2 regions of the Micromonospora chersina genome follow, and region 2 is predicted to be linked to the other one. Evidence: predicted binding sites of a transcription regulator. Region 2 holds the regulator's gene; the other holds the start of a gene.
What was found. Region 2 encodes HrcA, which represses chaperone genes, less so after heat shock. Its sites were predicted from a motif close to GGTTNGCACNCTCNNNNNGAGNGTGCNAACC; they were not measured.
Positions count from the first base shown of each region.

Region 1: a site for HrcA is predicted at 3,387-3,417, ahead of groL (chaperonin GroEL). Genes of this name have one in related genera too.

Region 1 covers NZ_FMIB01000002.1:4,783,178-4,791,860, forward strand. Annotated here, with positions in the region: gene paaN (phenylacetic acid degradation protein PaaN) at 1-908, shown strand, start outside; gene GA0070603_RS22235 (GNAT family N-acetyltransferase) at 967-1,485, opposite strand; gene GA0070603_RS22240 (cold-shock protein) at 1,709-1,912, shown strand; gene GA0070603_RS22245 (hypothetical protein) at 2,029-3,339, shown strand; gene groL (chaperonin GroEL) at 3,614-5,236, shown strand; gene GA0070603_RS22255 (hypothetical protein) at 5,303-5,545, opposite strand; gene GA0070603_RS22260 (GNAT family N-acetyltransferase) at 5,629-6,558, opposite strand; gene GA0070603_RS22265 (S8 family serine peptidase) at 6,602-8,683, opposite strand, start outside.
Region 2 covers NZ_FMIB01000002.1:5,714,928-5,723,610, forward strand. Annotated here, with positions in the region: gene hemW (radical SAM family heme chaperone HemW) at 1-520, shown strand, start outside; gene GA0070603_RS32430 (DUF4870 domain-containing protein) at 569-1,234, opposite strand; gene hrcA (heat-inducible transcriptional repressor HrcA) at 1,465-2,487, shown strand; gene dnaJ (molecular chaperone DnaJ) at 2,562-3,704, shown strand; gene GA0070603_RS26670 (16S rRNA (uracil(1498)-N(3))-methyltransferase) at 3,706-4,440, shown strand; gene GA0070603_RS26675 (SDR family NAD(P)-dependent oxidoreductase) at 4,551-5,321, opposite strand; gene GA0070603_RS26680 (histidine triad nucleotide-binding protein) at 5,416-5,766, shown strand; gene GA0070603_RS26685 (serine hydrolase domain-containing protein) at 5,788-7,164, shown strand; gene GA0070603_RS26690 (PhoH family protein) at 7,295-8,353, shown strand; gene ybeY (rRNA maturation RNase YbeY) at 8,372-8,683, shown strand, end outside.

The DNA of each region.
Region 1 (8,683 bases), 930 kb from region 2:
CCGGCTTCGACCCCAACCTGGTGCAGCTCGCCCCCGAGGCGGCCGGCGAGAAGCTCGCCTCGACCCTGGCCCTGCACCCGGCCGTGAGGATCGTCGACTTCACCGGCTCGACCGAGTACGGCGACTGGCTGGAGGCGAACGCCCGGCAGGCCGCCGTCTACACCGAGAAGGCCGGCCTGAACACGGTGGTGATCGACTCCACCGACGACTTCGCCGGGATGTGCCGCAACCTGGGCTTCACGCTGACCCTGTACAGCGGCCAGATGTGCACCACCTCGCAGAACCTGCTTATCCCCCGGGACGGCATCGAGACCGACCAGGGGCACAAGAGCTTCGACGAGGTCGCCGCCGGCATCGCCGGCGCGGTCGCCAAGCTCACCGCCGACCCGGCCCGGGGTGTCGAGCTGACCGGCGCCATCGTCAACGACGGCGTGCTGGAGCGGCTGGAGGAGGTCACCAAGGTCGGCGAGCCGGTGCTGGAGTCGCGGGCCGTCGCGCACCCGTCCTTCCCGGACGCGGTGGTGCGGACGCCCACCGTGGTCAAGCTGGACGCGGGCGACACCGCCACCTACTCCCGCGAGTGGTTCGGCCCGATCTCGTTCGCCATCGCGACCGACTCGACCGCGCACAGCCTGGAGATCCTGCGCTCCACCGTCGGTGAGAAGGGCGCGCTGACCGCCGGCGTCTACTCCACGGACGAGGCGGTGCTGTACGCGGCCGAGGCGGCGGCCATCGACGCCGGCGTGCACCTGTCCTGCAACCTGACCGGCGGGGTGTTCGTCAACCAGTCGGCGGCGTTCTCCGACTTCCACGGTTCGGGGGCGAACCCGGCGGCGAACTCGGCGCTGACCGACGGGGCGTACGTGGCGAACCGGTTCCGGATCGTGCAGAGCCGCCGGCACGTGTGACCCTCTGGTTCGGGTGCGTCCGTTGTCGCTCCGGCAGCAACAGGCGCACCCGGAACCGTCAGGCGGGGCGGCGCATCTGGAGTTCGTGCAGGGCGGGGATCCGGGGGTGCGGGACGCGCACGCCCGTGTCCACGAAACCCAGCTTCTCGTACGCCCGGCACGCGCGGTCGTTGCCGACCACCACCTCCAGCATGAGTTCCGGCCGGCCGCAGGCCCGGGACCAGGCGGCGACCTCCTCCACGAGCGCGCCGAGCAGCCCCCGGCCCCGCCAGGCCGGCGTGATGTAGACGGCGTAGATGAGGGTCAGCCCGGGCTCGTCCGGGGCGACCGTGCCGCCGGCGTGGCCGACCAGGCGACCGCCGGGGTCGGCGACGAACTGGGCGTTCTGATCGCCGTGCGAGACGGCGGCGATCCGGGCCGCGTAGTCGGCGTGCGGCCGGGCGGCGGCCTCGGCCACTGTCTCCAGGAACGCCAGCGGGGTGTCGGCCAGCATCTCCAGCCGGAGCGCCCGCATCCGGGCGGCGTCCGACGGGCGGACCCGGCGGACCGTGGTCGTCGTGGTGGGCGCGCTGGTCATCTCGCATGCATACCGGAAGGGGCGGCACCCGCGTCGACCGGGCGCGCACCGTGGCCGAAATATGCCCGATTTGTGGTCGTGCGCGGTCGTCACGCCTCGTGTAGCGTGCGATTTCGGTCACTCAATTCAGCGGCCGTCGCCGATCGCTGAACCGGTGGCTCACCGGTGCCGGTCCGCCGGTCGCCGGGGTTGTGGAACGCCGCGCAGAGTGAGGAAGTGCACCGTGGCACAGGGCACCGTGAAGTGGTTCAACTCCGAAAAGGGCTACGGCTTCATCGCCGTCGACGGCGGGCAGGACGTCTTCGTCCACTTCTCCGCGATCGAGATGGACGGCTACAAGGCGTTGGACGACGGCCAGCGGGTCGAGTTCGAGATCGCCCAGGGCCAGAAGGGCCCGCAGGCCGAGCGGGTCCGCGTCATCGCCTGATCTTCCCTGGCCGCCGCCCGATCGGCGGCCGTTCCACCCCGACGAGGGGGCTGCGGTGCGCGCCCGCGCCGTGGAAGATCATGAGCCGTTCCAGCCGTCGCTGCTGAGGAGGGTTCATGTCCGACCTGCCCCCGTCGGGTCCCACCGAGCCGGTGCCCCCGGCGTCGCCCGGTGTCCCGGCCGACCCGACCCGGTCCACGCCGCCGGCCGCCGTGCCGGCTCCGGCGTCGGGGCACGCGGCCGACCCCACCGCGCCCGGGTCACCCACCCCGACCGATCCGGGCCGGCCCGCCGTGGCCGATCCCGCCGTGCCGGCGCAACCCGGGCCGCCCGCCGTGCCGGCGCAACCCGGCCAGGCCGCCCACCCGGCCGCGCCCGCGCAACAGGGATGGCCGGCCGTTCCCGGCGGGTTCGCCGCCCCCGGGCAGCCCGCACCCGCTGCGCCGCAGCCCTGGGACCCGTACCGGACGGACCCGGCCGGGTCGCCGCAGGGCTGGACCTGGCCGGCCGGTGCCGCTCCGCTGCCCGGCGCGGCCTACCCGGGCTACGCGCTGCCCGGCCAGCCGTACGGCTGGCACCCGGGCCTCGACCCGCAGGACCCGCTCGTCACCCCGCCGCACGCGGGCGTCGGCGGCTGGTTCAGCCGGTGCGGGGGCGCGCTGCGGCGGGGCTGGCGGCAGCTCCTGCCGATCATGCTGCTGACCCAGACGGTCCCGGCGGCGGTGATCGCGGTCCTCTCCCTCGCCTTCGCCCCGACCGGCCAGCCGGTTACCGGCCCGGACGGCGCCCCGGCGCTGCCCGACGGCTACTTCGAGAACATCTTCGCCTTCTACGGCGTGGTGCTGCTCGCCGCCCTGATCTTCGGCCCGTTGCAGAGCACCGGCTGGGCCGCCGGCACCTGGGTGGTCGCCCGCCAGGCGGCCGGCGAGCCGGTCGGTACCGGTGCCGCCCTCCGCTACGGGCTGCGCCGCGCCCTCGGCCTCTGGGGCTGGACCCTCGTGGTCTCGCTGCTGATCACGGTCGGCGCCTGCTTCTGCCTGCTGCCCGGCCTCTACGCGGCCTGCGCGTTCGCCCTGTTCGGCCCGATCTACCTGTTCGAGCGGCAGGAGCCGGTCGGCCGTGCCTGGCGGATGTTCCACCAGCGGTTCGGCATGGTGCTGGGCCGGGTGGCGCTGGTCATGTGCGCGCTGATCGCCGCGGCGGTGCTGGACGGCGTGCTGGGGGCGGTCAACCAGCTGGCCTTCGGGGTGGACCCGATGGCCGCCCCGGGCACGGCCGCCGGCGCCGTGGCGGTGGCCGTGGTGGGCGCGGTGCTGGCCACCCCGGCCTACCTGGCGCAGCTCGTCGGGCTGGTCGCCGCGTACGCGGAACAGCGCGCGCAGGAAGGCCCGGTGAACGCCGCCCGACTGGCGGCGGAACTCGGCTGAGCGGGGACGTCGTGCTTGCACTCGGCTAGGGAGAGTGCTAAACAAGTCATTGGCACTCGCGTACGGTGAGTGCCAATGGTCGGGGCGGTAGGGCCACGGCCGCGCCGGTGTCGAGATGGCGCCGGAGTGGCACGGGGCCGGTCGTCGCGGGCTGTCCGGCCCGACCGAGGAGACGTCGTCGTCGCCAGGTGGCGACATCCCCAAGGTGCGTACACCAGACGGCCCATCCGGGAACCCTCGGGTGGCCCGTGAGTGTCCAGGAGGACAACGCCGTATGGCCAAGATGATCGCGTTCGACGAAGAGGCGCGCCGCGGCCTCGAGCGGGGCATGAACCAGCTCGCCGACGCCGTGAAGGTGACCCTCGGCCCCAAGGGCCGCAACGTCGTGCTCGAGAAGAAGTGGGGTGCCCCCACCATCACCAACGATGGTGTGAGCATCGCCAAGGAGATCGAGCTCGAGGACCCCTACGAGAAGATCGGCGCCGAGCTGGTCAAGGAGGTCGCGAAGAAGACCGACGACGTCGCCGGTGACGGCACGACGACGGCGACCGTCCTGGCCCAGGCCCTGGTTCGTGAGGGTCTGCGCAACGTGGCCGCCGGCGCCAACCCGATGGCCCTGAAGCGGGGCATCGAGGCCGCCGTGGCCAACGTCTCGGAGGAGCTGCTGAAGCTCGCCAAGGACGTGGAGACCAAGGAGCAGATCGCCTCCACCGCCTCCATCTCCGCGGCTGACCCCAGCGTCGGCGAGATCATCGCCGAGGCGATGGACAAGGTCGGCAAGGAAGGCGTCATCACCGTCGAGGAGAGCAACACCTTCGGCCTCGAGCTCGAGCTCACCGAGGGCATGCGCTTCGACAAGGGCTACATCTCCGCCTACTTCATGACCGACCCGGAGCGTATGGAGGCCGTCTTCGACGACCCGTACCTCCTGATCGTCAACAGCAAGATCTCGTCGGTGAAGGACCTGCTCCCGATCCTCGAGAAGGTCATGCAGTCGGGCAAGCCGCTGCTGATCATCTCCGAGGACATCGAGGGTGAGGCCCTGGCCACCCTGGTCGTCAACAAGGTCCGCGGCACCTTCAAGTCGGTCGCCGTCAAGGCGCCGGGCTTCGGTGACCGCCGCAAGGCCATGCTGGCCGACATCGCCATCCTCACCGGTGGTCAGGTCATCAGCGAGGAGGTCGGCCTCAAGCTCGACGCCGTCAGCCTCGACATGCTGGGCCGCGCCCGCAAGGTCGTGGTGACCAAGGACGAGACCACCATCGTCGACGGTGCCGGCGACGCCGACCAGATCCAGGGCCGGGTCAACCAGATCCGGGCCGAGATCGAGAAGAGCGACTCCGACTACGACCGCGAGAAGCTGCAGGAGCGCCTGGCCAAGCTGGCCGGCGGTGTTGCGGTGATCAAGGTCGGCGCGGCCACCGAGGTCGAGCTGAAGGAGCGCAAGCACCGCATCGAGGACGCCGTCCGCAACGCGAAGGCCGCCGTCGAGGAGGGCATCGTCCCGGGTGGTGGCGTCGCGCTGGTGCAGGCCGGCAAGACCGCCTTCGACAAGCTGGACCTGGCCGGCGACGAGGCGACCGGCGCGCAGATCGTCAAGATCGCGCTGGACGCCCCGCTGCGGCAGATCGCCGTCAACGCCGGCCTCGAGGGTGGCGTCGTCGTCGAGCGGGTCCGCAACCTCGACCCGGGTCACGGCCTCAACGCCGCGACCGGCGAGTACGTGGACCTGCTGGCCGCGGGCATCATCGACCCGGCCAAGGTGACCCGTTCCGCGCTGCAGAACGCCGCCTCGATCGCCGCGCTGTTCCTCACCACCGAGGCCGTCGTGGCGGACAAGCCGGAGAAGACCCCGGCCGCCCCGGCTGGCCCGGGTGGCGGGGAGATGGACTTCTGAGTCCAGCTCCACCCAGCACGCCGAAGGGGGCGGGCCGCGTCAGCGGTCCGCCCCCTTCCGTGTGTCTCAGGTCGGCAGTCGGCGTTGGTTGCGTCGCTTGTGCGCCCGGTCGTACGGCGGCGTGATCCGGGTCGGCTCGTCCACCGGTTGCCGCGGCTCCCCCGGGTCCGGTCCGGTGCCGCCGGTCATCTCCGCGAGCTGCTCGGCGTCGCCGAAGTCGAGCCGGTCGAACGGCAGCTGCCCGGGAACCTCGCCGACCGGGCGCCAGCGCGCCGGCTGGTCGTCGGTCCGTTCGTCGTCCGTGGTCATGCCCGCCTCCTCTGGTTCCGACCGTAGGGGCCGGTCGATGCCGAGGAGGCCGAACGGGGTTATTACCGTCTATGTAACTTTAGTTACTTCTGTCCGTTAAGTTCTTTTCGGAAGAGGAAGAACACCCGCTCGATCCGCGCTCCCGCCGCTCCGGAGTAGAACGGCACGGGGCCCACCCAGCCGATCTGTGCCGCCTCGACCCCGGCCGCCGCCTGGTCGCGCAGGCAGCGCCGGAGCAGCACGCCGCCGATGCCCGAGCCCTCGGCCGCCGGGGCGGTCCCCATCGGCCCGAACCAGCTCGGCCGCGACGACCCGTACGCGGCGAAGCCGAGGATCTCGCCGTCCCGCTCGGCCAGGTGCGCGCCCGCGTCCGGCCGGCCCACCGAGCCGGTCAGCTCGCCGTCCCAGGCGCCGCCGAAGGTGGCCCGCGCGAAACCGGCCAGCGCCGGCAGGTCCGCCGGCTCGGCCCGGCGTACCGTCACGCCCCGGCCGGCCAGCCGCTGCTCGGCGGCCTCGGTGGAGCGCAGCGCCGGCGAGCCGTCGCTCAGGTCGGCGGTCATGTTCCAGGCCGTCCGGTCCTGCCGGTAGCCGAGCCGCAGCGCGGCGCAGACCGCCGGGGTGTAGCGCACGTCGATGCCCGGCCAGGCGTACTGCGGCGGGTTCCCGGCCAGCAGCAGCTCGGCCGCGCCGAGCCCGGCGAGCCGGGCCTCCGCCTCGGCCAGCAGCCCGCCGCCGATCCCCTGGCGACGTTCCTCCGGCGTCACCGCCAGCAGGTCGACGTGACCGAGCCGCGGATCCCGCGCGGACAGCGAGCCGACCAGCACCCCGACCAGCGCGTCGCCGCGTACCGCGCCGAGGCGCAGCACCGGCCGGTCGGCCGCCGCACGGTCGGCGAGGGTGGCCACGATCGACGGCGCCTCGGCGGCGTCCTCCGGCAGGTCGAGGGCGCGCCGGCAGAGGTCGACGACCTCGGGCAGGCGGTCAGGACCCAGCTCGATGATCTCCACGTCCATGGACGCCGACCCTAGGCCATCCGCCCGCCAATGGACAGGGTTGTTAACCGAGGTCCGCGGCCCGCGCGGCGCGGACCGCCGCGTACGCGTCGACCAGGCCGGCGCCCACCAGGTTCCGCGCGCCACCGCAGGGCGCGTCGGCGGGCGAACCGGCCGGGGTGGCCGTGTCGGCCAGGATGCGGCGGGTGCGGTCCAGGTCGCCGACCAGCGCCGGGTTGGCCGACCACATGAGCGCCACCACCCCGGCCACCTGCGGGGTCGCCATCGAGGTGCCGTCCAGGGTCGCGTAGCCGCCCCCCGGGTACGCCGACGGCACCCCGGCGCCGGGCGCGACCACGTCCGGCTTCGCGGCGCCCCCGGCTGCCGGCCCCCGGCTGGAGAACCGGGTGAGCTGGCGGGCCCGGTCGACCGCCCCGACCGTGAGCACGTCCGGGTACGGCGCCGGCGGGTCGGCGATCGAGCCGCAGTACGGGCCGGTGTTGCCGGCGGCGGCCACCACCAGGATGCCGGCCGCGGCCAGCGCGGCGGTCGCCGGGCGCAACGCCCCCGGGTCGCAGCCCTCCACCGGCGGGCAGCCCCACGAGTTGGTCAGCACGTCCGGCGCGCGTTGCGGCCGGCCGTCGGTGAGCGGATCCCCGCCGGGCGGGAACGGGGCCAGCATGAACTGGAGGCAGTCCAGGTAGCGTGCCGGGCTGCCCAGGTTGCGGTCCAGGTTGACGCAGCCGACCCAGCTCGCGCCGGGGGCCACCCCGATCCCGTTCCGGCCCACGGCGCTGCCCACCGTGTGGGTGCCGTGACCACCGCGGTCGGCCGGCGTCCGGCGGTGCTCCCAGGGGTCGTACCAGGAGTCGTCGCCGCCCCGGAAACCCGCGGCCAGGGCCGGGTGCCGGCCGTCCACCCCGGAGTCCGAGCTGCCCACCACCACGCCGGCGCCCGTGACGCCCAGCTCCGACCAGACCCGGTCCGCACCGATCAGCGAGACGTTCCAGGTCGGGCCGGTCGGCGCCGGCACGGTGCCCCGCGCAGGGGGCGCCGCCGCGGGCAGCGGGCGCAGCCGCTGGCTGACCAGCACCCGGGCCACCTCCGGGCGACCGGCGAGCCAGGCCCGGACCGCCGGCCCGCCGTCCGTCTCGATGGCGTTGACCAGGTAGTACGGCGTCGGCTGCAGGCGCAGCCGGCCCAGCTCGCGGCGCAGGTCGCCCTGGGTCCGCTCGGCCGTGGCCACCAGCCGCCGGTAGACCTCGGCGGCCCGGGCGTCCCGGCCGGCCCGACCGGGCGCCCCGGCCGGGATGCCGGTCAGGTCGGCCTGCTCGCGGAGCACCACGAGCAGCCGTTCCCCGTGCAGGCCGGGCTGGCCGGGGACCGCGTAGACCACCACCACGGCGGCGAGCAGGGCCGCGGCGGTCAGGCCGGCCAGGCCGCGCCGGGGCGCGCGGGCGCGGGACCGGGCGAGCAGCACGCCGTACCCGACGGCGAGCAGGACCGCGACGGCGAACGCGACGCCCGTCGCGACCGCGACCCAGAACGGGACGTCGCGGGTGGTCGCCAGCAGGGCGGTGACCTCCTCCGGGTCGGTGAACGCCAGCGGCCCGACCAGCGCGAGGCCGACCAGCCAGCGCACCGGTCCGCGCCCGGCGGGCCGGCCGGCGTGCCGGGCCCCGGCCTCCAGCGTGCCGAGCACGAAGCCGAGCGGCGGCAGCAGGAGCAGGGCGGGCAACTGCGCCCCGGACTGGCCGGCCCCGGCGCCCAGCAGCGCGAGGGTCACCCCGGCGACCAGCCCGCCGACCAGCACCAGCCGGGCCGGGCGGGGCGGCGTGCCCACCGCGAACGCGGCCCAGAACGCGGGGCCGAGGAGCACCCCGGCGAGCGTCCCGAGCGCGGCGGCGGCCAGCCCGGCGAGCAGGGTCTCCGACGCCCCGCCCAGCGCGCCCACCCAGACCCAGGGCAGCAGCGAGGCCAGCCCGGCGGCGAGCGCCAGCAGCGTCACCGGCCCCAACCGCCCACCCGGGCCGCCGGCCGGTGCCACGCCGTCGTCCGGACCGTCCGGTGCCGTCGCGCCGCCCCGACCGGCGGCGTCGCCCGTCGCGCTGCCCGGAGCCGGTGCACTGGCAGCGGGAGCGTCGCC
Region 2 (8,683 bases):
CCGGATGCGGCGCGGCGAGCTGCCGTACCCCAGTGACGACGTGGCGGCGGACCGCTACCTGGCCGCTGAGGCCGCCCTCGGCGCGGCCGGCTTCTCCTGGTACGAGGTCTCCAACTGGGCGCGCTCCGAGGCGGCCCGGTGCCGGCACAACCTGCTCTACTGGACGGGCGCCGACTGGTGGGGCCTCGGCCCGGGGGCGCACAGCCACGTCGGCGGGGTGCGCTGGTGGAACGTCAAGCACCCGACGGCGTACGCCCAGCGGCTGGCCGCCGGGGAGTCGCCCGGCCTGGCCCGGGAGGTGCTCACGCCGGACGAGGCGCACATGGAGGACGTGATGCTGCGGCTGCGGCTCGCCACCGGGCTGCCGCTGTCCGGGCTCGACGAGGCGGGTCGGGCGGGCGCCGAGCGGGCCCGGGCCGACGGCCTGCTGGATGCCGAGGCGTACGCCGCCGGCCGGGCGGTGCTCACCCTGCGCGGCCGGCTGCTCGCCGACGCGGTCGTGCGCGACCTGCTGCCCTGATCGCCTGACGCGCCGGGTCCCGGCCGGCCCGTGGGCCGGCCGGGTCGGTCACTTCACGAACGTGTAGGTCATCGGGTAGCGGTAGAGGACGCCCTCGGTGGCCTTCACGCCGCCGATGATGCCGAAGATGATCGGGATCAGGGCGACGATGATCGGGATGAAGAACAGCAGGCCGCAGGTGACCACGGCCAGCACGAAGCTGATCAGCGTCGCGATGACCCAGGTGATCTGGAAGTTCAGCGCGGCGACCGCGTGCGCGCGCACGGTGGGGGACTGCTGGCCCTTGGCGGAGAACGCGATGAGCGGCGCCACCCAGCCGAGCAGGCTGCCGCCGACCACGACACCCACCGGGCCGCCGAAGTGCGCGATGAGCGACCAGGTCTTGTCGTCGTTGTTGGCGTAGCCGGCGGGCGCACCGTACGCGCCGCCGCCCGGGTAGCCGGCGCCCGGCGCGCCGTAGCCGCCCGGCGGGGGGTAGCCACCCGGCGGAGGGTAGCCGCCCGGGGGCGGGTAACCGCCCGACGGCGGCTGGCCGCCGGGAGGCGGCGGATAGCCACCGGGCGGGGGATAGCCGCCCGGCGCCGGTGCCCCGGACAGTGGTGCGGTGGGGGGCTCGTCCGCCGACGACGAGCCGTACGGTGCCGACGGCGGGGTCGCCTCCGGCGGCGGGGCGCCGGAGTCCCCCGCTCCGGGAGGGCGAGGAGGTTCAGTCATGGCCGTCACGGTAGGTCCCGGTGGCAAGGGCGCACCAGAGCGGGATCGCCCGGGATGTCCGGCTGTTCGGCCCTGGCGGGCCGGATGTGCGGCGGGCCGCACCGGAGGTGCGTCGCTGATCATCGCGTCGGCGGGCACGCCGACGTAGACTGGCACTCGCTACAGTCGAGTGCCAGACGCCCGGCGGACGCCCCGCGCCGGTGCGACGAGGTGCGTCAGGAGGTGGGGAGATGGGTCTCGACGACCGCAAGCTCGCCGTGCTGCGCGCGATCGTCGAGGACTACGTCGCCACGCAGGAGCCGGTCGGCAGCAAGGCCCTGGTCGAGCGCCACCAGCTGGGCGTCTCCCCGGCGACCGTGCGCAACGACATGGCGGTGCTGGAGGAGGAGGGCTACATCCGGCAGCCGCACACCAGTGCCGGCCGGGTGCCCACCGACCGCGGCTACCGGCTGTTCGTCGACCGGCTCTCCCGGGTCAAGCCGCTCAGCCCGGCCGAGCGCCGGGCCATCGAGCGCTTCCTGGTCGGCGCGGTCGACCTCGACGACGTGGTGCACCGCACCGTCCGGCTGCTGGCACAGCTCACCCGACAGGTCGCCGTGGTGCAGTACCCGAGCCTCGCCCGCTCCAAGGTGCGCCACCTGGAGCTGGTGCCGATCTCCACCACCCGGCTGATGGTCGTCATGATCGCCGACACCGGCCGGGTCGAGCAGCGGCTGGTCGAGATGCCCGGGCCGGTCCCGGCCGAGGACGTGACCGACCTGCGCCGCCTGGTCAACGAGAAGCTCGTCGGCAGTCGGCTGTCCGACACCCCGCCGCTGGTGCAGGCCCTGGTCGACGAGTCCACGCCGCAGCTGCGCCCGGCCATGGCCACGCTCTCCACCGTGCTGCTGGAGACCCTGGTCGAACGGCACGAGGAGCGCATCGCCCTGGCCGGCACGGCCAACCTCACCCGGGGCGGCCTGCTCGACTTCCAGGGCTCGCTGCGGCCGATCCTCGAGGCGCTCGAGGAGGAGGTCGTGCTGCTCAAGCTGATCGGGGAGGCCGAGCCGAGCACCACCCGGGTGCTCATCGGCGACGAGAACGAGATCGACAACCTGCGCGCCGCCTCGGTGGTCAGCACCGGCTACGGCCCGGGTGCCACCATCGTGGGTGGTCTCGGCGTGCTCGGCCCGACCCGGATGGACTACCCCGGCACCATCGCCACGGTGAGGGCCGTGGCACGCTACGTGGGCGAACTGCTGGCCCAGAACTGACCAGTCAGGGCCGACGGCCGGCTCCGGCCGACGACCGGCGCAACGCGAGACGAAACATGAGGACACCGAACGCAGTGGCCAGGGACTACTACGGCATTCTCGGCGTGAGCCGGGACGCCTCCGACGACGAGATCAAGCGCGCCTACCGCAAGCTGGCGCGGCAGTTCCACCCGGACGTCAATCCGGACCCGGAGGCACAGGAGAAGTTCAAGGACATCAACGCCGCGTACGAGGTCCTCTCGGACGATCGGAAACGGCAGATCGTCGACCTGGGCGGCGACCCGCTCGCCCCGGGCGGCGGGGGCGCGGGTCCGGGTGGTCCGGGCGGCGCCGGCCCGTTCGTCGGCTTCCAGGACATCATGGACGCGTTCTTCGGCGGCGCCGCGGGCGGCGCTCGTGGCCCTCGGCCGCGTACCCGGCCGGGCGCCGACGCGATCCTGCGGCTGGAGCTGGACCTGAACGAGACGGCGTTCGGCGTCGAGGCGCCGATCACCGTCGACACCGCGGTGCTCTGCACCACCTGCGCCGGCGCCGGCACCGCGGCCGGCACCCACCTGGCCACCTGTGAGGCGTGCGGCGGTCGCGGCGAGGTGCAGTCGGTGCAGCGGACCTTCCTCGGCCAGGTGGTCTCCGCCCGGCCGTGCACCGTCTGCCAGGGCTACGGCACCACCATCCCGCACCCCTGCCCCACCTGCGCGGGCGACGGCCGGGTGCGCACCCGCCGGTCGCTCACCGTCAAGATCCCGGCGGGCGTCGAGGACGGCATGCGGATCCGGCTGGCCCAGCAGGGCGAGGTGGGCCCGGGCGGCGGCACCGCCGGCGACCTCTACGTGGAGATCCACGAGCGGCCGCACGACGTCTACTCCCGCAAGGGCGACGACCTGCACTGCCGGGTCACCGTGCCGATGACCGCCGCCGCGCTCGGCACCCGGCTGACCATCAAGACGCTGGACAGCGAGGAGACCGTCGACGTCAAGCCGGGCACCCAGCCGGGCAGCACGCTGCGGCTGCGGGCCCGCGGCGTGCCGCACCTGCGCGGCACCGGCCGGGGCGACCTCTACGTCCACCTCGACGTGCGGACCCCGACGAAGCTCGACGCCGACCAGGAGCGGATGCTGCGCGATTTCGCCAAGACCCGGGGCGAGGAGGTCGCCGAGCTGAGCAAGCAGGGCGGCTTCTTCTCCCGGATGCGCGACGCCTTCAACGGGCACGCCTGAGGTGTCGGCGCCGCTGTTCCTGGTCGAGGCGCTGCCCACCGGTGACACGCTGACGCTGGACGGCCCGGAGGGGCACCACGCGGCCACCGTGCAGCGGCTGCGCGTCGGCGAGGAACTGCTGCTCGCCGACGGGCGGGGCGGCACGGCCACCGCCGTGGTCAGCGCGGTCGGCAAGGGCACCCTCGACCTCCGGGTCACCTCCCGGGGGTACGTCGACGCGTCCGTCCCGAGGCTCGTCGTGGTGCAGGGCATCGCCAAGGGCGACCGGGGCGAGCTGGCCGTGCAGGCCATGACCGAGGTCGGGGTGGACGAGATCGTGCCCTGGGCGGCGTCCCGGTCGGTGACCCAGTGGCGCGGGGACCGGGGCGTACGGGCCCGGGAGAAGTGGGCGGCCACCGCCCGGGAGGCGGCCAAGCAGGCCCGCCGCCCGTGGCTGCCGGTGGTGGCCGGCACGCCCGACGAGTCCACCACCACGGTGACCCGCCGGATCGCCGGGGCGGCCGCCGCGTTCGTCCTGCACGAGGAGGCCGAGGAGCGGCTGACCACGGTCGACCTGCCCGACGCGGGCGAGATCGTCCTGGTGGTCGGCCCCGAGGGCGGCATCGCCGACACCGAACTGACGGCCTTCGAGCAGGCCGGCGCCCGCCCGGTCCGCCTGGGCCCGTCGGTGCTCCGCACGTCGACAGCCGGCGTGGCCGCGTTAAGCGTGCTCTCGGCCCGCCTGTCCCGCTGGTAACCCCATCCTCTCCCCGTCGATCTTGCACTTTCTGCCCCGGCAAAAGGCGTATATCGCCCACCTTCCGGGCCGCAACTGCAAGATCGGCGGGGTGGGGGGCGGGGGGGGGGTTAGGTGCGGAGGTAGGAGGCGCCGTTCAGGTCGACGATCGTTCCTGAGGCCCACTCCGCCTCGGGGCTGGCTAGCCAGTGGACCGCTGCGGCGATCTCCTCGGGGCGGGCCACGCGGTTGAACGGGGACTGGGCGCGGATGGCGTCGCCCCGCTCGCCGCTCAGGTGGGTGGTGGTCATGTCGGTCGCCACGAAGCCCGGCGCCACGGTCGCCACCGCGATGCCGTACGGGGCCAGGGCCAGCGCCAGCGACTGACCGAGCGCGTTGAGCCCCGCCTTGCTCGCCCCGTACGCGGGCTGCTCCGGCTCACCCCGGAAGGCGCCCCGGGACGACACGTTCACGATCCGGCCACCCCGCTCCCGCATGTGCTGGGCGGCGCACCAGGTGGCGTTCGCGGCGCCGGTCAGGTTGGTCTCCAGGACCAGCCGCCACTGCTCCTGCCACTGCGCGTAGGTGTTGCCGAAGACCGGGTGGGGCAGGTCGCGCGGGCCGTAGACGCCGGCGTTGTTGACCAGGACGTCGAGGCCACCCAGGCGCTGCGCCGCCTCGTCCACCATGGCCCGGACCGCCTCCGGGTCGGCCAGGTCGGCGCGTACCACCACGTGCCCGTCGCCGGGCAGTTCCGCCCGCAGCGCCTCGGCCAGGTCCGCGGAGTCCCGGTGGTGGATCGCCACCCGGTCCCCGCCCGTCGCGAACGCCCGCGCCACCGCGCGGCCGATGCCGCGCGAGGCCCCCGTCACCAGTACCGCCCGTCCCGCCCGTCCCGCCATGCCGGCCATCCTGCCGCACCCGCCCGGCGTGGTTAGGAAGGGCCCCTTCCTATGCAGCAGGCGTTAACAGGGGGCCCTTCCTTACACTGCCCCGATGGGAACCGACTGCCTGTTCTGCCGGATCGTCGCCGGGGAGATCCCGGCCACCGTGGTCCGCGAGACCGCCACCACCCTGGCCTTCCGGGACATCGACCCGAAGGCGCCCACGCACGTGCTGGTGATTCCGAAGGAGCACTACGCGGACGTGGTCACCCTGGCCGAGGGCGACCCGGGGCTGGCCGGTGAGCTGCTCGGCACCGCCGCCGTGGTGGCCGAGGAGGAGGGGCTGACCGTGGACGGGTTCCGGCTGATGTTCAACACCGGCCCGTACGGCGGCCAGGAGGTCTTCCACGTGCACGCGCACCTGCTCGGCGGCGCGCCGCTCGGCCCGATGCTCTGCCGGTGAGCCGCTGCCTAGACTGCCCTCATGATCACGGTGCATGACCGGCTCGGCCGGATGGTGCGGCAGGCGCAGGCCCACGGGCGGATCCCGGCGGTGTCGGTGGCCCTGCACCGGGCCGACCGGCCGCTCTGGACCTGCGCGGTCGGCGGGACCGGCAACGACACCCCGCTCGGGCCGGAGACGGTCTTCCGGATCGGCTCGGTCACCAAGACCTTCACGGCCGTGCTGGTCATGCAGTGCCGGGACGAGGGGCTGCTCGACCTGGACGACCCGATCGGGCGGCACCTCGACCTGCCGGCGCACGGCGAGCTGACCGTACGCCGGCTGCTGTCGCACACCGCGGGCCTCCAGCGGGAGCCGCACGGCGACGTGTGGGACAGCCTGCGCGCGCCCGACGTCACCGAGCTGCTCGCCGACCTGGCCCGGGTGGAGCGGGTGCTGCCCACCGGGCGGCGTTACCACTACTCCAACCTCGGCATGGCCCTGCTCGGTGAGCTGGTGGCCCGGCTGCGCGGGGGCACCTGGGCCGAGGTGCTGGCCGAGCGGGTGCTCGCCCCGCTCGGGCTGGCCGCCACCGGCCCGACGCCGGGCGGCCGGGCGGCGACCGGGTTCCTGGTCGACGCGTACTCCGACGAGGCCCGGCCGGAGCCGAACACGGACTTCGGTGCGGTGGCCCCGGCGGCGCAGCTCTGGAGCACCGCCCCGGACATGGCGCGCTGGGCGGCCTTCCTGGCCGACCCGGCCGCGCTGGACCCGGCCGGCGCGGTGCTCGCGCCGGCCACCCTCGACGAGATGCGCTGGCCGCTGACCACGACCGACGAGACGCTCTGGGCCGGCGGCTTCGGCCTCGGCCTGATCCTGGTGCCGCAGCCGGGGCGGGTGATGCACGTGGGGCACGACGGGGCGATGCCCGGTTTCCTGGCCGCCGTCTACGGGCGGCGCGGCGGTGACGGCACCGCGGGCGCGATGGGCTGCGCGGTGCTCGGCTCCTCGGGCACCGGCGTGGAGGTCTTCGAGCTGACGCACCGGCTGCTGGCCACCGCCGCCGAGCACGACCCGGCCGACGTCGAGCCGTGGCGGCCGGGCGCGCCCGCCCCGGAGCACCTGCGGGGCCTGCTGGGCCGCTGGTGGGGCGAGGGCTTCGAGTACGTCTTCTCCTGGCACGACGGGGCGCTGCGGGCGCGGGGTGCGGACGACCCGGCCGGCAAGCCCCCCTCGGTCTTCGCCCCGCTGCCGGACCGGCCGGACGTGTTCCGCACGGTCGCCGGCCGGGAGGTGGGCGAGCTGCTCCGGCTGACCCGGGACGAGCGCGGGGTGGTGGTCCGGATGCACTGGGCCACCTACCGGTTCACGCGGCACCAGGAGACCTTCGAGGGGTACGACTTCCGCGCCGGCAGTTGATCTCCTACCGCCGGAAATGGGCGAGGTGCGGTCGGTGTTGACCCGATACGATGGGAGTCACGACCGCCGCGCCAGCAGGGCCCGGCGCCGAGTTCGAGAGCAGGTGGCGTAGGGCCCGACGGCCCGATCTATGACCGGCACCCCACCTCCCGGCCCGCCCCGGGTGCAGACCAGGATCACGGTCCCCGACCAGAAGATCATGGTGAACCTGCTCGGCGCGGGCGACGAGATCCTGCGGCTCGTCGAACGCTCGGTCAACAGTGACGTCCACGTGCGGGGCAACGAGATCACCATCACCGGCGCGCCCGCCGACAACGCCCTCGCCGAGCGTCTCTTCAGCGAGCTGCTCGAACTGATCGAGAAAGGCGAGACCCTGACCACTGATGCCGTCCGGCGCACCGTCGGCATGCTCGAGCAGGGCGGCGCCGAGCGGCCCGCCGAGGTGCTGACGCTCAACATCCTCTCCCGGCGCGGTCGCACCATCCGCCCCAAGACCCTGGGGCAGAAGCGCTACGTCGACGCCATCGACGCGCACACCATCGTCTTCGGCATCGGCCCGGCCGGCACGGGCAAGACCTACCTGGCCATGGCGAAGGCCGTCCAGGCGCTCCAGGCCAAGCAGGTCAACCGGATCATCCTGACCCGGCCGGCGGTCGAGGCGGGTGAGCGGCTGGGCTTCCTGCCCGGCACGCTCAACGAGAAGATCGACCCCTACCTGCGCCCGCTCTACGACGCGCTGCACGACATGCTCGATCCGGAGTCCATCCCGAAGCTGATGGCCGCCGGCACCATCGAGGTGGCGCCGCTGGCGTACATGCGGGGCCGCACCCTGAACGACGCGTTCATCATCCTCGACGAGGCGCAGAACACCACGCCCGAGCAGATGAAGATGTTCCTCACCCGGCTCGGCTTCGGTTCCAAGATCGTGGTCACCGGTGACGTCACCCAGGTGGACCTTCCCGGCGGGACGACCAGCGGCCTGCGGGTGGTCCGGGAGATCCTGAGCAACGTCGAGGACGTGCACTTCGCCCAGCTCTCCAGCTCCGACGTGGTCCGCCACAAGCTGGTGGGCGACATCGTCGACGCGTACGCCCGCTGGGACGCCGAGCGGGAGAACCAGCAGGCGCAGAGCGTGCACGCCGTGCCCGGGCGGACCGCCCAGGGCGGCCGGGCCGGCCGGCGCCGCTAACCCACCAGAGGAAGACAGTTGTCCATCGAGATCGCCAACGAGTCCGGTGTCGACGTCGACACCGACGCCGTGCTCGCCGTCGCCCGGCACGCCCTCGACGAGATGGGGGTCAACCCCCTCGCCGAGCTGTCCGTGCTGCTGGTCGACATCGAATACATGTCGGAGCTGAACCACCGCTGGATGGGTGGCGACGGCCCGACCGACGTGCTCGCGTTCCCCATGGACGAGGGCAGCGTCGACCACGGCCCGGGGGAGAGCGCCCCGGCCGGCGGTGAACCGGCTCTGCTCGGCGACATCGTGCTCTGCCCGGAGGTGGCCGGCAAGCAGGCC